One region of the Shewanella yunxiaonensis genome, then DNA from elsewhere that is predicted to be linked to it. Evidence: predicted binding sites of a transcription regulator. Region 1 holds the regulator's gene; each other region holds the start of a gene.

Region 1 (6,537 bases):
GTTCAGTCAGAAATTCGTGCTCAACATCGGCAACATTGTTCCCGCTTAACTGCCATGAATACATGGCCTGTACCGCTAACCGGCGGGCTCTGCGGCGTTCAGAAGGTTTCATGGTGGTTCCTGTTACAGATGTTGTTCAAGCTGTTGCAGCACGTTGATCATTTCCAGCAGACTCAGCGCTGCTTCTCCGCCCTTATTGCCGACTTTCACACCGGCGCGATCAATCGCCTGCTCGATGGTGTCGGTAGTCAGTACCCCGAAGGCCAGCGGAATATCAAATTCCAACGCAACATGTGCTAGGCCCTTGTTACATTCACCGGCAACGAAATCAAAGTGCGGCGTGCCACCACGGATCACAGCACCCAGCGCTATAATACCGTCAAATTTTCCACTGGCGGCAACCCGGCGGGCAGTCAAGGGCAACTCATAAGCTCCTGGAACCCGAACCACAGTGATATTGTCTTCACTCACCTGGCCAAAGCGCTTGAGCGTATCCAGCGCACCTTCCAAAAGACTGTCCACAATAAAACTGTTAAAGCGGGACACAACAATCGCCACTTTGGCATTTTTTGCTTCGATATTACCTTGAACCACGTTCATGTCGTTACCTAACTAAACTAAAGAGCACCCGATTAAGGGCAAAAATCGGCGCTATAATAGCATGCAATCCGTGCCCGCGCCGCTGAGTTTTAACAAATAATCACTTAATTACTGTCAGAGTCATCCGGAATATACTCGGTGACTTCCAGACCAAACCCCCCCAGCGAATGATAACGCTTAACTGAGCTCAATAACCGCATGCGCTTGACGCCGAGGGTTGCCAGGATCTGTGAACCAACACCAACCCGCTGCGAAGTTTTCTGAGAACGGTGAGGTAACGCTTGTTCGCCTTTATCTTCAGCTTCGAATGCTTTGACTTTGGCGATCACATCACTCATCGGTTCCTGATTACCTAACAGCAACATCACGCCGCCTTCCTTACCAATGAGTGCCATGGCTTTATCGAGCGGCCAACTGCGGACTTCATCGCGTTCGGAATACAGCAGATCGTGGAAAGTGTTTTGCAGATGCACTCGCACCAGCAGGTTATCAGTAATTTCCCCGCGTACCATCGCATAGTGCAACTGGTTATCGATGGTGTCGCGAAACGCGTGCAGTTCAAACTCACCGAAACGGGTTGGCAGTTTACATTTACCTTCCAAAATCACGGTGGTTTCGGTGTTATTGCGATATTCAATCAAGTCGGCAATGGTGCCCACTTTGATACCATGCGTCTCGGCAAATGCTTCCAACTGTGGGCGACGTGCCATAGTGCCATCTTCGTTAAGCACTTCAACAATGACGGCCGCAGGCTCCAAACCAGCCAAACGCGCTAAATCACAGCCAGCTTCGGTATGGCCGGCACGTACCAGCACCCCGCCATCTTGTGCCATCAACGGGAAGATATGTCCGGGTTGCACGATATCTGCTGGTTCAGCATGCTTGGCAACGGCTTTCTGAACGGTTACCGCGCGGTCGTGGGCACTGATGCCCGTAGTAACACCTTCGGCCGCTTCAATGGATACGGTAAAATTAGTCGAAAACGGCGCACTGTTATCTTTTACCATTAACGGCAAGTGCAGCTGCTGACAACGTGCTTTGGTCAAGGTCAGACAGATCAGCCCACGGCCGTAACGAGCCATAAAGTTGATCGCTTCCGGGGTGATTTTTTCAGCGGCAATAATGATATCACCTTCATTTTCCCGGTCTTCGTCATCCATCAGAATGACCATTTTACCCTGACGGAAATCCTCGACGATCTCTTCAATACTGTGTAACGCCATGATACAACCCCATATACGACTTTAGGAGCCACACTTTGGCAGCAATTGGGCTCGCCAAAATCGTGGTTTAGTAAGTGTGATGAATTCTAACGTGTAATCGGTCAAGCTCCAGTGCTTGGTTAAAAATTATCACTGATTAACGAATAAATCCGGCTCTGGCGAGCTGCTCCAGCGACACACCACCGGCAGCCTTTTCTGCTGATGATTGCTGCATCAGCCGCTCCAGATAACGGGCAATCTGATCCACTTCCAGATTCACCAAATCGCCCGCTTTGAGTAATGGCAATGTCGTCTCGCCGGACGTATGTGGCACGATGGTCAAACGGAAGCGATTATCCTTGACTTCATTGACCGTGAGGCTGACACCGTCAATGGCAATCGAGCCTTTATGCGCAATATAGCGCGCTAATGTTTGCGGCGCTTCCAGCCAATATTCTGTTGCCTTACCGCGAGCACTGATTTCCAGCACTCGCGCCTGTCCGTCTACATGCCCGCTAACCAGATGTCCGCCCAGACGGGTACTCGGCGTAACCGCTTTTTCCAGATTCACGGCCTGCCCGACTTGATAACGGTCAAACCCGGTAAGACTCACGGTTTCGGCAGAGATGTCGGCCACATAGCCATCCGATAACCGTTCAACCACGGTCAGACATACACCATTAGTGGCGATACTATCGCCTAACTGCACATCACTGAGATCCAGCTTGCCACTGGCTACCGTCAGGCGAATGTCATCACCGCGGCGCTCAATGCGGCTGAGGTGTCCGACAGCTTCAATAATTCCGGTAAACATGATTAATCCCCTAGTTTCAGCGTCAGGCGATTATCGACACCTACTTTACGTTGTTCTATTAATTGTAGCGATGGGAGGTCCGATAACTGTTGATACTGTGGCAGTTGCAACAAGTTGCGCCCGCTGGCACCAAGAATTTTCGGTGCCTGATACAACACCAATTCATCCGCCAGCGCATTACTGATAAATGCACCACACAAAGTTGCGCCCGCTTCCACCAGCACCGAGTTACAACTCGTTGCCAAATACTGCAACAAGGCGCTGAGATCTATGCGTCCGGCCACATCGGGTAATTGTAAACACTGTACATTTGCTGGCAGTGTTCTCATAAATTCTGCGGGGTACGCCTGACAACTGACCAGCAGAGTTTGCCCCGGCAAAGACAGCATACGCGCAGTCGCCGGCATCCGGCAGCGGCTATCCAGCACCACACGCAGCGGTTGTATGAGTTCATCTTCATCAAGTTGCTGCTGTAAGTAGCCCAATTGCTGATATCGCACATTCATTGAGGGATCATCAGCCAACACTGTATCAATGCCGGTAACGACAGCGCAGCTTAACGCCCGTAGTCGCTGTACATCTTCGCGTGCCGCTGGCCCGGTAATCCATTTGGACTCGCCATTTGCCAACGCGGTCTTGCCATCAAGACTCGCCGCGAGTTTCACCGTGACGTATGGTCGGCCACGTTCCATTCGCGACAGGAACCCCGGATTCAGTTTGCGCGCTTCATCAGCGAGTAATCCTGAGCAAACGTCAATCCCGGCAGCTTGCAACATGGCGATGCCACGCCCGGCGACCTGGGGATTAGGGTCAGTCATGGCAATCACCACCCGCTTCAGCCCCTGCGCAATTAAACCGTTGGCACAGGGCGGTGTCCGGCCATAATGACTGCACGGCTCCAGCGTGACATAGGCGGTCGCCCCTCGCGCTTTGTCACCCGCCATGCGCCAAGCATGGACTTCGGCATGCGGCCCGCCCGCACGTTGATGCCAGCCTTCCCCCACAATCACGCCGTTGGCATCAACGATAACGCAACCGACATTAGGATTAGGGCGGGTGGTATAACGGCCACGACGAGCCAGCATGATAGCCCGGCTCATCATGGTGATATCAATGGTCGACCACATGATTACTTCTTCTGCAGACTGGCGATAGCTTCGCCAAACTCTGAGACATCCTCAAACGCACGATATACCGATGCAAAGCGGATATAGGCCACTTTATCCAGCTCAATCAGCTGGTCCATCATCAGATTACCGATCATCTCAGAGGTGACTTCTCGTTCACCGGTGGCGCGCAGCGCCGATTTAATTTTGTTGATGGCTTCTTCGATTTTATCGATGGAAACCGGACGCTTTTCAGCAGCACGCAACATACCACCGCGCAATTTGTCCTCGTCAAACGGCTGGCGCGAACCATCGCGTTTAATCACTCGAGGCATTACCAATTCCGCGCTTTCAAACGTAGTAAAACGTTCATGGCACAGCGTGCATTCGCGACGACGACGCACCTGATGGCCATCCGCCACCAATCTGGAATCAATCACTTTGGTATCAGTCGCACTGCAAAATGGACAATGCATTATGCCTCCTGCGCAAAACAAACCGGGCTGTTCCAGCGGGGAACAGAAACAAAAATGGCCGCTGAATGCAGCGGCCATGCCAGTTTAATCGATCTGCCTGAAAAGGTTAACCGTAAACAGGGAAGCGAGCGCACAGTTCCAGCACTTTGCCTTTCACTGTGTCAATAACGGCTTCATCACTGGCGTTGTCCAGCACATCACAGATCCAGCCGGTGAGCAGTTTAGCTTCGGCTTCTTTAAATCCACGACGAGTGATCGCCGGAGTACCAATACGGATCCCGGAAGTCACGAAAGGTGAACGTGGGTCATTAGGCACAGAGTTTTTGTTAACGGTAATGTTGGCACGACCAAGGGCGGCGTCGGCTTCCTTACCAGTCAGTTCACGGCCGATAAGATCTACCAGCATCAGATGGTTGTCAGTGCCGCCAGAAACGATCTTATAGCCACGTTCCAGGAATACTTCTACCATCGCCTTGGCGTTGGTCACAACCTGCTGCTGATAAGCTTTGAATGCTGGCTCTAACGCTTCTTTGAACGCCACAGCCTTACCGGCAATCACGTGCATCAGTGGACCGCCCTGACTGCCCGGGAATACCGCTGAGTTCAGCTTCTTATACAGATCTTCGTCATCGGCAGCGGAGAGGATCAATCCACCACGAGGACCCGCCAGGGTTTTGTGCGTAGTAGTCGTCACCACATGTGCGTGTGGGATTGGGCTTGGATATACACCTGCAGCCACCAGACCAGCAACATGGGCCATATCCACAAACAGGAAAGCACCGACTTTATCAGCAATTTCACGCAGTTTGGCCCAATCAACGATACCGGAATAAGCGGAGAAACCGCCGATGATCATCTTCGGCTTATGTTGCAACGCCAATGTTTCCAATTCAGCGTAATCAATCTTACCCTGATCATCGACACCGTAAGGAATGATGTTAAACAGTTTACCGGAGAAGTTAACCGGTGAGCCGTGAGTCAGGTGACCACCATGAGCCAGGTTCATCCCCAGCACAGTATCACCGGGTTTCAACAACGCCATGTACACAGCGTAGTTTGCCTGAGAACCTGAATGGGGTTGCACGTTGGCATAAGTCGCGCCAAACAGCTGCTTAGCACGGTCAATGGCAAGATTTTCCACCACATCCACATACTCACAACCGCCATAGTAACGCTTGGCAGGATAGCCTTCGGCGTACTTGTTGGTTAACTGTGAGCCTTGGGCCTGCATGACCCGTGGGCTGGTGTAGTTTTCGGAAGCGATCAGCTCAATGTGTTCTTCCTGACGACGGTTCTCATCTTCAATAGCCTGAAACAGCTCCGCATCATAGTCGGCGATGTTCATACTCTTCTTCAGCATTGGTTACTCCAGCTGGACAGTCTTATCGGTAGGGTTGCGCGTATTCTACTCTGCTCTGCGTCACAATCCCAGCACAGAGGAGGATGAAAATCCTTCCACAGAAAGATGACAGTGTTTCACTTTGCGAACAACTGGCTCACCTGCGAGATACAGCTTCATCTGCTTGCAATACCCCAAATGCAATGCCAGTATCTGAAAAAATTAAAATAACCTCAAGGAACTGCTTCCGAGATGAACGTGCGGCTGTTTTCGCTGTTATTGTTAATGTTATTAAGTGGCTGCGCCAACTATGTGGCGCATCAGATTGCCGAACCACAGCGCCAACCCAGTAAAATTGTCGCGTCAGAGGATTATTACCAGAACGTGGATTTACAGCGCCACGATAATTGTCAGGCGCCCTGTATCCACTATGTCAGTGGTACACCGTGGACTGCCCAGCCCCCGAACAATTTTGCGGCAATGGATATTGTCTTTGGTGGTAACACCGAGATTTTGCCAGCGCCCTTTTCCGTCAAAGGGACGGTAGTATTGCTGCATGGCTATGGCGCCAATTGGAGTTACATGCTGCCGTGGAGCTTTTATTTTCAGAGCCGCGGTTTTCACACTTATATGCCAGATCTGCCAGGTCAGGCCAGCACCTCTGTCAGTGATTTCAGCTATGGTACGCGGGATGTTAATTACCTGAAGCCCTGGTTTCTGGGATTAAATGCACCGCGACCACTGATCATCGTCGGACACTCAATGGGCACCATCAGTGCCACTTATCTGGCAAAGGCACTGAATGCAGACGCGCTGGTGTTATTAGCCCCCAGCAGTCCGTTAAAACAAGCAGCTCCCGGTGCAGCCAGAGCCTTTCATCCGTTTTTGAGTCTGCTGATCCCCAACAGCAGTATTAATGCGGGAACACAGCAGGCGTTGCAACAACTGAGAATTGCCGATGTAGATACAGATTTGCGAGCGATGCTGGCAGGCTGGGCCC
Region 2 (6,537 bases), 1.3 Mb from region 1:
CTGCATTATGAATTTCACATTAACGGTCGTCCGGTGAATCCGATGACGGCGCAGATCCCCATGGCAGGTCATTTGGCGGGTAAGGACAAGCAAGCGTTTGAACAGTTGGTGGCATCCCGAAAACATATGATGAATCTGGGTTAACTGGTTAACGATTTAAAGCGAAGGCTACCAAACGGTGGCCTTTATTGTTTTTGTCGTTGATGCAATAACGGTACAAGCGGCTAATTTGTCAGCCAATGACGCGAGGTGCGAGCCTCCACAAGTGAAATGATTGCCTCGCATTTACAACAGCGGATGGTGTTAACTCGATAATTCGCCCTGATAAGGGTCGATACCTTCGTCGGCCAGCATCAGATACACACGCAGCTCAAACTCCAACTGGTGATACTCTGGCTCCATATGACAACACAATTGATAGAAGGATTTGTTGTGATCTTTTTCTTTTAGATGTGCCAGTTCATGCACCACTAGCATCCGTAAAAACGCTTCTGGTGCCCGTTTGAGGCGAGAGGAAATACGAATTTCATTCTTAGTTTTGACCTTGTTACCCTGACGCCGTGCGGCATATGTGTGTAACCCCAAGGCCTGATGACTCAACGTTATTTTGTCGTCAAAACACACTTTTGCCAGTGGTGCTGATTTTTTCAGATAACTATTTTTCAGCGCCACGGTGAAGTCATAAAGGGCGCGGTCAGAGCGGATTTGATGGACTTCCGGGTGGCGTTTTAACAGAAACTGCGGTAACAGCCCTTGTTGGTGCAGCGCCGTCACCTTGGCGCGCACCTCCTCGCTGTAATGTGCCAGGTAGTCTGTTGCCATCAGTCTTTGGCGAAACGTTTCTGGGTCAGGTAGGCATAAGCTGCTTCAAATGCGGATTGCTGGAATTTACGCAGCTCCAAAGCGGCAAATTCTACCAATGGTGGATTCCGCTTGTTTTGCTCGCGTATCGCTTGTGGTGTCAGCATCGCAACGGGTTTGTCGCTGAGTTGAATGGCGCTTTCCAGCTTAAAGCTGCTGGCACTCCCGGCAAATTTACCTTTGTATTCCCGGGCAATGAGCACTACTTCATCCACCTGATAGTCTTCCAACAATTTATGGAAGGCAAAATGGAATTCACGAATAGCTTCCTGACTCGCGGCATCCTCTAATGTAAAAGAGTGCCGACGACATTCCGGGACGTTATAGCTATCCCCTTTGTAGCTCACCAAACAGATAACAGCTTCGCTGCCTTTTAGTTCAACACCACAGACTCGCATAAATATCCTTGCATTCAAGAACGGCGACAGCCGTATTACTCTTCAGATTCGTTGTTGTTCGGCGTTTTTGCCGGTGCAGGTTTACGACGCATTGGTGTATCCCCTGCATCTACCGCCGTCAGGAAGCGTTTATCCCGAGACTGCGGTTTACGTGATTTGTTGGCGGCCGCCTTTTTCCATACTTCAGGCTCGGTCGCTACTCGACGTTTAGTTTGAGGCTTTTTCGGTGCCAGCCCTTTAAATACCGGTTCAAGCCCTTCAACTGTCGCCGTCGCTAGTGGTTGCGACAGAAACGCTTCCACACGCATGTACGCTTCCCAATCCTTTGGTCCCACTAAGGAGATGGCATCGCCTTTTGCTCCCGCGCGGCCGGTGCGGCCAATTCGATGGACATATTCTTCCGCGAACTTCGGCATATCGAAGTTGATCACTAACGATACGTTAAGTAAGTCTAGTCCGCGAGAGGCCACATCGGTCGTTACCAGAATTTGCTGCTGACCGCGGCTGAACTGATCCATGATCTGATTACGCGTACTTTGTTTCAATTCACCGCTGAGCGCAGTGGCTGAATAACCTTGGTGTACCAGTTTGGTTGCCAAGCGCTCGGTGTCTTCACGCGTTGCAGTAAAAATCATTATTTGCTTGTGTGACCCGGCTTTAAGCAGTGCCAGCAGCAGCGCTTCTTTATGATCAAGATGGTCACACAAATAGATACGTTGCTGAATGTCCTGATGCGTTTCATGGCTGGAGCCAATTGCGACATGTTCAGGATTATTGAGCAGTTCTAGCGCCAGTTCGTGAATATCGTGATGATCCAAGGTGGCAGAAAACATCAGTGTCTGACGTCGCCGGTGATCCGCTGCCTGATGAATGGCCCTGAGTTGCGGGGCAAACCCCAAATCCAGCATCCGGTCTGCTTCATCAAGGATCAGGAGTTCCAATCCGTTAAGATACAGATGACGTTGCTGCAGGTGATCAGCAATACGCCCCGGCGTTGCCACGATAATATGGGGATTACGTGCCAGCGCTTTAGCTTGATCATTGAAGTTCTCGCCCCCGAGAATACTCACTGCTTTGTACTGAGTATTGGCCACCAGCAGCCGCAACTGACTATACACCTGGTTGGCTAATTCTCGGGTGGGTAACAGGATCAACACGCGTGGATCCTGTTTACTGAGCGCTCTAGTAGACATCAGTCTTTGCAATGCCGGCAGTAAAAACGCCAACGTTTTACCTGAGCCGGTTTTGGATGACGCCATCAGATCTCGTCCGGCCAACGCAACAGGAATTGCATCAGCCTGGATTTCAGTCGGCTGTTCAATCCCCAAATGCTTCAGAGATTGCAGCAGGCGCTTATCCAATGAAAAATCGGTAAATTGCAAAGGTTGTCTCCATAAAATTCTGCGGGGGCATATTATAGCGGGTTTTACCGTGTTAGGCAGTTTTGATCTTAGCTTAGCTAGATTTTTCTCATTAGTTGTGGCGGAGATTCTTGAATCTGAATTTATCGCCCCGATAGAATGCATGAATAGTTCGTTAACTGCATCACCATACGGGAGTTATTGGCACATGGTAGACGCTTCACCGGTAATAGGGATTGCATTAGGCAGCGGAGCAGCAAAGGGCTGGGCGCATATCGGCGTACTTAAAGGGCTGGCAGCGATGGGGATCCATCCACAAAAAATTGCCGGCTGTTCTGTGGGGGCTTTAGTCGGCGCAGCTTATGCTAACGATCGTTTGGAGGAGCTGGAAGAATGGGTTTGCAGTTTTTCCAGTTGGGATGTGCTTGGGTTGATGGATATCAGCTGGCGTCGCGGCGGGCTGATCAGCGGCGATAAAGTCTTTGATGCGATCCAAAACCGCATTGGTGATTTACTGATAGAAGATTTGAAAAAGCCTTTTATCGCAGTGGCCACTGATCTGTATTCCGGCCAGGAAGTATGGTTTCGCAGTGGTGATTTACGCCAAGCGGTTCGAGCATCTTGCTCGATGCCGGGCATTATGTCACCCGTGCGGCAGGGAAAACGCTGGCTGGTGGATGGTGCGGTGGTAAACCCCATTCCGGTGTCTGTCTCGCGCGCGATGGGGTGTCAGGTGGTGATTGGTGTTGATTTACACGGATATCATCGCGAAAAACTGCAGGTATTGCCGGTCAATGTCCAAAGCATGAAAGCACAGCAGCAGATTGTAACGGAAACGGCCAACTCAGAAGCTCATGGTGATTCTGGTTTTATGGATCTGTGGGCCAAGGGTAAGGACTACGTCGCTGGGCTTTCCCATAAATTTTCTCGTGGCAACAAAACCGAACCCGGTATGCTGGCGGTAATGTCGCAGTCTATGGATATATTGGAACAGCGCCATAAGCGGGCGCGCTTAGTGGGTGATCCCCCAGATATTTTTGTTGTCCCTAATGTTGCCGATATCGGGACGATGGAATTTCACCATGCCAAAGAAGCCATTGCTGCTGGAGAAGCCGCTGTCAGACAGTCAGCGCATCTCATTGATGCGGTACTCGGCGAGTGTTGAGGTTTTAGCCAATGACGTCCGCAGCCGGTCACCGTGACCGGTTGCTGTGTTTTTTATCACATATTTTTCGCTTTTTTTGCGTCACTATCGTTGACTGACTCTCCGGTCAAGTAGTAATTAGTCACAATCAGCGGACGCCAACAACAAATTTTGCCAAGTGGTAAAAGCTGTCCTTTTACATGATCCAGATCAATATCCCTTTAGTGTTTTTGTAGCCTAATCTTACCACATATAGTGGTTAGCTAAAAAATGAGCACTATATATGGTTATTACAATCATAAGGGAGTGAAGATTATGCCAGTAGTGATTAAGAGGGACGGGTGTCGTACTCAATTCGATGAAAATAGAATCCGGGATGCGGTGCTTGCAGCCTCGACGCACTGTGGTATTAACGATGATGACTATGCAGCCACGCTGGCTGCGGTAGTGTCAGCTGCTGTTAAAGATAAAGCTGAGGTTGAAATCCAGGAATTACAGGATCGGGTGGAGAACTTGTTGATGGATGGTCCATACAAGTCTGTCGCCAGAGCCTACATTGAATATCGCCACGACCGCGATATCTGCCGTGAAACCGGCAGTAAACTGAGCCTAGAAATTCGTGGCTTGGTTGAGCAGACCAATACCTCACTGCTCAACGAAAACGCTAACAAAGATGCCAAAGTGATCCCGACCCAACGTGACCTGTTGGCGGGGATTGTGGCTAAACATTATGCCAAGCATCATATTCTGCCAAAAGACGTCGTTGACGCGCATGAACGCGGTGAAATCCATTACCACGATTTGGACTATGCGCCATTCTTCCCGATGTTTAACTGCATGCTAATTGACTTAGGTGGCATGCTGAATCATGGCTTCAAAATGGGTAATGCCGAAATTGAAACACCAAAATCAATTTCGACTGCGACCGCAGTTACTGCACAGATTATTGCTCAGGTTGCCAGCCATATTTACGGTGGTACTACTATCAACCGTATTGATGAAGTACTGGCGCCATTCGTGACAAAAAGCTACGAAAAGCATATGGAAGTAGCGCAGAAGTGGGGCATTAATAATGCTGCCGCGTATGCGGAAGAACGCACTGAAAAAGAGTGTCATGACGCATTCCAGTCATTGGAATATGAAGTTAATACCCTGCATACGGCTAATGGGCAAACTCCATTTGTGACGCTTGGCTTCGGCTTGGGCAAATCCTGGCAGTCACGCCTGATCCAAGAGTCCATTCTGAAAATCCGTATGGAAGGTCTGGGTAAAAACCATAAGACTGCGGTGTTCCCGAAACTGGTTTTTGCGATTCGTGATGGCGTTAACCACAGGCCGGGTGATTGCAATTACGACATCAAGCAATTGGCGCTGAAATGTTCCACTATGCGCATGTACCCCGATATCCTCAATTATGATGAAGTTGTGCGGGTGACCGGTTCCTTCAAAACCCCTATGGGTTGCCGTAGTTTCCTCGGGGCTTATGAACAAGATGGCGAGTTGCAGCACGAAGGTCGGAATAATCTGGGGGTTGTTAGTCTTAACCTGCCGCGGATTGCATTGGAAGCTAAAGGTGATGAAAGCGCATTTTATCGGATACTTGATGAACGGCTGGCCATTGCCCGTAAGGGACTGGATACCCGTATTGAACGTCTGAAAAATGTGAAAGCGCGGGTAGCGCCTATTCTGTATATGGAAGGTGCTTGCGGGGTTCGCCTGAAAGCGGATGACTGTATCGCCGATATTTTCAAGAACGGTCGCGCCTCTATTTCACTGGGCTATATTGGTGTTCATGAAGCGATCAACGCATTGTATGGCACCGGAACCCACGTGTATGACAGTGAAGTTCTGCGTCAGAAAGCCGTTGAAATTGTCGCCTATCTGAAGGCTGCCACTGTGCGCTGGAAAGAAGAAACTGGCTACGGTTTTAGTCTGTATGCTACCCCGAGTGAGAACCTGTGTAACCGCTTTGCCAAACTGGATGTCAAAGAGTTTGGCATGGTGCCTGGTGTTACCGATAAAGGGTATTACACCAACAGCTTCCACTTGGATGTTGAAAAGTCAGTTAATCCGTATGACAAGATCGACTTTGAACAGCCATATCCTGAAGTGTCAAATGGCGGTTTCATCTGTTACGGCGAATATCCCAATATGCAACGTAACGTAGAAGCGCTTGAAAACGTTTGGGATTATAGCTATACCCGCGTGCCATATTACGGTACTAACACGCCTATTGATGAATGTTACGACTGCGGCTATACCGGAGAATTCAGTTGTACCAGTAAAGGGTTTGTGTGCCCGAAATGTGGCAACCATGATCCGGCTCGGGTGTCTGTTATCCGTCGTGTCTGTGGATACCTTGGGAGTCCTGATGCCAGACCCTTTAACCAAGGCAAGCAGGAAGAAGTAAAACGTCGTGTAAAACATCTTTGAGTACAACCAGGTGCGCCCGAGCGGGCGCACCAGAGGACAATATCATGAATTATCATCGTTATTATCAGGTCGATGTAGTCAATGGTCCCGGTACTCGCTGCACCCTGTTTGTTTCCGGCTGTGAGCACCAGTGCCGAGGCTGTTATAACCAGTCCACCTGGGATCCTCGTTCTGGTCATCTGTTTGATAAAAAGATGGAAGACCAGATTATTAAGGATTTAAACGATAGCCGCATACACCGTCGCGGTCTGTCACTCTCTGGTGGTGACCCACTGTTTCCAGCTAATGTCCCGGCAGTATTGCAACTCCTCAAGCGCGTAAGACAGGAATGTGATGGCAA
Region 3 (6,537 bases), 960 kb from region 1:
CAACCGCAATCTGATGTCGTGGGTGCAAACTATTGTTGGTGCAGAATACTTACTAAAAATGCTGCCAGTAGGTACACATGTTCATGGAAAGTTTTTGCGCCCATCAGAATTGATCGCCATGGTGGAACATACTGACCTGATCTGTCGCGACGCGTTGGGTATTAAGTACAATCCGATTACAAGTATTTTCAGCTATACCCCAAGTGTTGAAGTCAATTATATGATTGCCTGCCAGAAAGTAGATTAAAACTATGTTGCCAACGACCTACTCTGCACTGCTTTTTGACCTTGATGGCACCTTGGTGGATACGGCGCCCGATCTTATCGCGGCAGTAATGGCGACGTTGGCAGAGTCCAGACTCGAGAGTGCTGCCGATTTCGCTGAACTACGTGCTCAAGCATCAAATGGGTCACTGGCAATGCTCCAGGCAGCAGTGCCACTAGCAGATCAGGCACAGCAGGAATCGCTGAGGCAATTAATGTTGCGGCACTATCAGCAAATAAATGGGTCACAGGCCACACTCTTTGATGGACTTAGCGGATTGCTGTCTATCGCGGCAGAGCGTGGTATAGCACTGGGCGTTGTCACCAATAAACCTGCAATGTATAGCAAACCCCTGCTGACAAAACTCGGCTTGTTGTCGAAACTCAAGTCAGTAATTAGTGCTGATACCACCTGTTTTCGTAAACCTCATCCTGCCCCAATGTTACTTGCAGCGCAGCAGCTCAATGCCGCACCAGAGAATATCTTGTATATCGGTGATGCTAAACGAGACATCATCGCCGCTAAAGCGGCTAGTATGCCTTCCGCCGCTGCGTTATGGGGTTATATTGATGCCAATGACGATCCATTACAGTGGGATGCAGATGTGTTGTTACCGCAACCATCGCATTTGACGACGCTATTAACGAAAAGCCGGATGCCAGATCGTTAACGATCGCTGCATATTTTAGCAATCAAACTTCGATAATCTGTTTGCTTAAATTTTACCCAAAAGCCACTAATCCCCGTATTGACGGCGTTTGCCGCATCTGTCAGGGAAGCAAACTAAAGATATCCACAAGATATGCCCCGAAACGCCACTTGCAAAAAGCCGTCAGCCTCACTATCTTGGTATCTTGTAAACACAAAAACACCACATATTGTGTGTAGGTGACAATCACACCCACTAGTCCATGACTAATAAATGACAGTAGTTTGCCGCTAACAATCCATAAAAACAGCGGTGTACGGTCAGAGCTTGATTGTTGTACAAAGGAAGTTTTGATGGTGTTTGCCATCATCATTAAATATAAAAATCAGGGCCTATCTCCAATGAATAGCAATATGACAGTTACCAAACGCAGTGGCGAAAGAGAGAAAATTGATCTCGATAAGATCCATCGTGTTATCACCTGGGCCGCTGAAGGGCTGGCTAACGTGTCTGTTTCAGAAGTCGAATTGCGGGCGCATCTGCAGTTCTTCGATGGCATACCCACAGAAGCCATCCACGAAACCATCATTAAAGCTGCAGCAGATCTGATCTCTCCTGATTCTCCTGATTATCAGTTCCTAGCTGCCCGCTTAGCTATTTTCCATCTGCGTAAAAAAGCATTTGGTCAATTTGAGCCGCCAAAGCTCGCCGACCATGTCACCAAACTGGTTGAAATGGGCAAATACGATAAGCACATCCTTGAAGATTACAGCCTTGAAGAGCTGAATGTCATGGATGGTTATATTGATCATTGGCGTGATATGACGTTTTCGTATGCTGCAGTAAAGCAGCTCGAAGGCAAATATCTTGTGCAAAACCGCGTGACGCATGAAGTCTATGAGAGTGCTCAGTTCCTCTATATGCTGGTTGCCGCCTGTTTGTTCTCAGGTTATCCGCGCGAAACCCGTTTGCAGTATGTTAAAGATTTCTATAACGCAGTTTCTACTTTTAAAATCTCGTTACCGACCCCGATCATGTCAGGCGTGAGAACTCCAACACGTCAGTTTAGTTCCTGCGTATTGATTGAATGTGGCGACAGTCTCGACTCTATCAATGCCACCTCTTCCGCTATCGTTAAATATGTCAGTCAGCGCGCGGGGATTGGTATCAATGCCGGTCGTATTCGTGCACTCGGCAGTCCAATTCGTGGCGGCGAAGCGTTCCATACCGGTTGTATTCCTTTCTTCAAGCACTTCCAGACGGCGGTTAAGTCCTGCTCACAAGGCGGTGTTCGTGGTGGTGCTGCCACACTGTTTTATCCGTTATGGCACTTGGAAGTCGAATCATTACTGGTGTTGAAAAACAACCGCGGTGTTGAAGACAACCGTATCCGCCATCTGGATTACGGGGTACAAATCAATAAGCTGATGTATCAGAGATTGATCAAGGGTGAAAACATTACGCTGTTCAGTCCATCTGATGTGCCGGGTCTTTATGATGCATTCTTTGCGGATCAGGATGAATTTGAACGGCTATACGTCAAATATGAGCAGGATGAATCGATCCGTAAACGCTCGTTGCGTGCTGTCGAACTGTTCTCATTGATGATGCAGGAACGTGCTTCCACCGGCCGTATTTACATTCAAAACGTCGACCACTGTAACACTCATAGCCCGTTTGACCCTCAGGTCGCGCCAGTACATCAATCAAACTTATGTTTGGAAATCGCACTACCGACCAAACCGCTTAATGATGTTAACGACGCAACTGGCGAAATTGCTCTGTGTACATTGTCAGCATTAAACCTCGGTGCCATCGAAAATCTTGAAGAGATGGAAAAGCTGGCAGACTTAGCCGTTCGTGCATTAGATAACCTGCTGGATTATCAAGATTATCCTATCTTGGCTGCGCGTACAGCCTCGATGAATCGTCGGACGCTGGGTATTGGTGTCATCAACTTTGCCAACTATCTTGCTAAACATGGTGTGAAATATTCTGATGGCAGCGCCAACGGTCTTACCCATCGTACTTTTGAAGCCTTCCAGTATTATCTGTTAAAGGCATCCATGGAATTGGCGAAAGAGAAAGGTGCGTGTCCGTTATTTAATGAAACAACTTATGCGCAAGGCATTTTGCCAATCGACACCTATAAGCGTGATCTCGATAAAATCTGTAGCGAACCGTTACATCTTGATTGGGAAAAATTACGTGTCGATATCAAACAATATGGCCTACGTAACTCTACGCTGTCAGCCTTGATGCCTTCAGAAACTTCTTCGCAGATTTCCAATGCCACCAATGGTATTGAACCACCACGAGGACTCATCAGCGTTAAGGCCAGTAAAGATGGGCAGCTGAAACAAGTGGTTCCCGATTTCGAACAACTGAAGCATCGCTATGAATTATTGTGGCAAATGCCAAGTAATGACGGCTATTTGCAATTGGTGGGGATTATGCAGAAGTTTATTGACCAGTCTATTTCTGCCAATACCAACTATGACCCATCAAAATATGACAATGGCAAAGTTCCGATGCAAACTCTGCTCAAGGACTTACTGACAGCCTATAAGTTGGGTGTTAAGACCCTCTACTATCACAACACGCGTGATGGTGCATCGGATCAGCTTGATGATATCAGTATCGAAAAAGAAGATGACGGCTGCGCTGGCGGAGCCTGCAAAATTTAAGGTTTAACGGGGCCTGATGGCCCCTTTGTTTGGACGAACGCAATATGGCTTATTCAATTTTTTGTCAAACACCCAATGACGCCACTCGTGAACCGATGTTTTTTGGTCAGGCTGTTAATGTGGCACGTTATGATCAACAAAAATATGAACTGTTTGAAAAGCTGATTGAAAAGCAGCTGTCTTTCTTTTGGCGTCCAGAAGAAGTTGATGTTTCTCGGGACAAAATCGATTTTGTGCAGCTACCTGAACATGAAAAACACATCTTTCTTTCTAATCTGAAATATCAGACATTACTGGACTCAATTCAGGGGCGTTCGCCGAACGTCGCTTTTTTACCTTTAGTGTCGATTCCAGAGCTAGAGACCTGGATTGAAACCTGGTCGTTTTCCGAAACGATCCATAGCCGTTCCTACACTCACATTATCCGTAATATTGTGAATGATCCTTCGGTAGTCTTTGGTGATATTGTCGTCAACGAAGAGATCCTCAAACGTGCCACGGATATTGCCGATTATTATGATCACCTGATCCAGCTGACACAGGTTTATCACTTGCATGGCGAAGGTATTTTTAATATTGCCGGTAAACAACTTTCAGTGACCACTCACGATATTAAGAAAGCATTGTACTTATGTATGATGTCAGTGAATGCACTGGAAGCAATCCGCTTCTATGTAAGTTTCGCCTGTTCATTTGCCTTTGCAGAACGCCGGCTGATGGAAGGTAATGCCAAGATTATTCGCCTTATTGCGCGTGATGAAGCATTGCACCTGAATGGTACTCAACACATCATCAATTTGATGCAAGGTGGCCGTGATGACGCAGAAATGGGTGAAATAGCCAAAGAGTGTCAGCAAGAAGCGTACGATCTGTTCCTGCGCGCTGCCGAACAGGAAAAGGCCTGGGCAAAATATCTATTTAAAGATGGTTCAATGATTGGCTTGAACGAAGCGATCCTCAGCCAATACGTGGAATACATTACCAACCAACGGATGAAAGCCGTCAACCTCCCGTTGCCTTACCCAGAACGCAGTAATCCATTACCGTGGATGAAAAACTGGTTAGAAAGTGACGCCGTACAAGTCGCGCCACAGGAAGTGGAAGTCTCCTCCTACTTGGTGGGACAGATAGATTCAGCCGTGGATGAAAATGAGTTCTCAGACTTTGATCTTTAAAAAGCGACCAATCGTGCTGCTGCAAGGAGAACCACTGTTGCTGTGGAATTGGCAGCAACAGCCACAAACTTTGCTGCAGGTGCTGGAAGCTAAAAAAGTGCGAATTTTTTCTGAATGCCGCAGCGGCTATTGTGGCTGTTGTCGCACTAAAATCCGCAGTGGTTCCGTATGTTATCTTACGGAACCATTAGCAGAATTACAGGACGATGAATGTCTACCCTGCTGCTGCATTCCAGAAGAAGATCTAGATTTAGAATTATCCTGTCGTGGCGCAGATATGCCATTGTTAGCAGAAAAATACCGCGCTTAAGCCAGTAAAACCGTGTAGTCAGTCAACCACATGGTCACACCCGCATTGCTAATTCGGCGGCATCACGAATGGCCCGCTTTGCATCAAGCTCAGCGGCAAGTTTAGCACCACCGATAATGTGCACAGGAATACCCAGTTGCGCTAATGCTGGTAACAAGCTGAGGTTCGATTCTTGTCCTGCACAAATGACCACATTATCGCAGGGAATGACTTGAGCCTTGTCTTCCACCATAATGTGCAGTCCTTCACTGTCAAAATGATGGTAACTTACACCTGAAATGGTTTTCACCCCGTGACGTTTTAGCGTCATTCGGTGGATCCAACCGGTGGTCTTTCCCAACGTTTTGCCAGGATTACCCGGCTTACGTTGTAATAGCCAAATCTCCTTTTGTGGCTTTTCGTCAGTCATTTCCGCTAATAGTCCACCGCGATGCGCATATAGAGTGTCAATGCCCCAACGTTGATACCATTTAACCGGTTGCAGGGTGGCTGATTGTTGTTCGGCCAGAAAATGTGCCACATCGAAGCCGATGCCACCTGCGCCGATGATAGCAACACGATTGCCTACTGTTACTTCACCACGCAGTAACGATTGATAGCCGACCACCTTTTCTGAGTCAAAACCGGGAAAATTCAATGCCCGCGGGACGACACCAGCGGCGAGCACCACTTCATCGAATTGCTCCGCAGCTAATGTTTGCACCGTCGCCAATGTATTTAATTTGAGGTCAACGCCCAGATGTTCAAGCTGGTAGCGGAAATACCGTAAGGTCTCACGAAATTCCTCTTTACCGGGAATATTTTTCGCCAGATTAAACTGGCCGCCGATTTCACTGCGCGCTTCGAACAAGGTGACTTGATGGCCACGCTGCGCGGCATACACGGCGAAGGCCATGCCCGCAGGACCGGCGCCAATAACGGCTAATTTTTTGGATGTGTAAGCCCGGATGAAATTTAGTTCGGTTTCATATGCCGCCCGCGGATTCACCAGGCAAGTGGCTCGTTGTAATTTGAAGGTATGGTCTAAACACGCCTGATTGCAACCAATACAAGTGTTGATTGCGTCATCATTGTGCGCCGCAGCTTTGTTAACGAAATCCGGATCAGCCAGAAATGGCCTTGCCATAGACACCATATCGGCCTGACCACTTTCAAGCACTTGTTCAATGACTGCTGGCATATTGATGCGATTAGTCGCTATCAGCGGTACTGATACCTCTTTACGCAGTTTGGCTGTCACCCAGGTAAAAGCCGCACGAGGGACACTGGTGGCAATCGTTGGGATCCTTGCTTCATGCCATCCTATCCCGGTATTAATCAATGTGACGCCAGCGACCTCTAACCGTTTAGCCAGTAATACCACCTCGTCCCAGCTTGATCCCTGCTCCACCAGATCCAACATCGATAACCGAAAAATCACAATAAAATCGCTACCAACGCGGCGTCTTACC

What was found. The regulator NrdR, encoded in region 1, represses ribonucleotide reductase genes. The targets are predictions, from matches to a motif close to AAACACNANATNTNGTGTTT.
Region 2: a site for NrdR is predicted at 4,006-4,025, ahead of nrdD (anaerobic ribonucleoside-triphosphate reductase). Genes of this name have one in related genera too.
Region 3: a site for NrdR is predicted at 1,132-1,151, ahead of nrdA (class 1a ribonucleoside-diphosphate reductase subunit alpha). Genes of this name have one in related genera too.

The regions. Positions count from the first base shown of each region.
Region 1 is NZ_CP073587.1:997,400-1,003,936, reverse strand. Features, by position in the region: gene nusB (transcription antitermination factor NusB) at 1-112, opposite strand, end outside; gene ribH (6,7-dimethyl-8-ribityllumazine synthase) at 124-600, opposite strand; gene ribBA (bifunctional 3,4-dihydroxy-2-butanone-4-phosphate synthase/GTP cyclohydrolase II) at 705-1,823, opposite strand; gene KDN34_RS04685 (riboflavin synthase) at 1,960-2,616, opposite strand; gene ribD (bifunctional diaminohydroxyphosphoribosylaminopyrimidine deaminase/5-amino-6-(5-phosphoribosylamino)uracil reductase RibD) at 2,619-3,743, opposite strand; gene nrdR (transcriptional regulator NrdR) at 3,746-4,198, opposite strand; gene glyA (serine hydroxymethyltransferase) at 4,305-5,558, opposite strand; gene KDN34_RS04665 (alpha/beta hydrolase) at 5,790-6,537, shown strand, end outside.
Region 2 is NZ_CP073587.1:2,256,665-2,263,201, reverse strand. Features, by position in the region: gene KDN34_RS10360 (peptidoglycan DD-metalloendopeptidase family protein) at 1-144, shown strand, start outside; gene KDN34_RS10355 (M48 metallopeptidase family protein) at 304-825, opposite strand; gene KDN34_RS10350 (DUF3010 family protein) at 822-1,259, opposite strand; gene KDN34_RS10345 (DEAD/DEAH box helicase) at 1,295-2,641, opposite strand; gene rssA (patatin-like phospholipase RssA) at 2,829-3,785, shown strand; gene nrdD (anaerobic ribonucleoside-triphosphate reductase) at 4,080-6,197, shown strand; gene nrdG (anaerobic ribonucleoside-triphosphate reductase-activating protein) at 6,242-6,537, shown strand, end outside.
Region 3 is NZ_CP073587.1:1,957,743-1,964,279, forward strand. Features, by position in the region: gene ubiG (bifunctional 2-polyprenyl-6-hydroxyphenol methylase/3-demethylubiquinol 3-O-methyltransferase UbiG) at 1-247, shown strand, start outside; gene KDN34_RS08980 (HAD family hydrolase) at 252-935, shown strand; gene nrdA (class 1a ribonucleoside-diphosphate reductase subunit alpha) at 1,316-3,601, shown strand; gene nrdB (class Ia ribonucleoside-diphosphate reductase subunit beta) at 3,646-4,776, shown strand; gene yfaE (class I ribonucleotide reductase maintenance protein YfaE) at 4,745-5,086, shown strand; gene KDN34_RS09000 (NADPH-dependent 2,4-dienoyl-CoA reductase) at 5,121-6,537, opposite strand, start outside.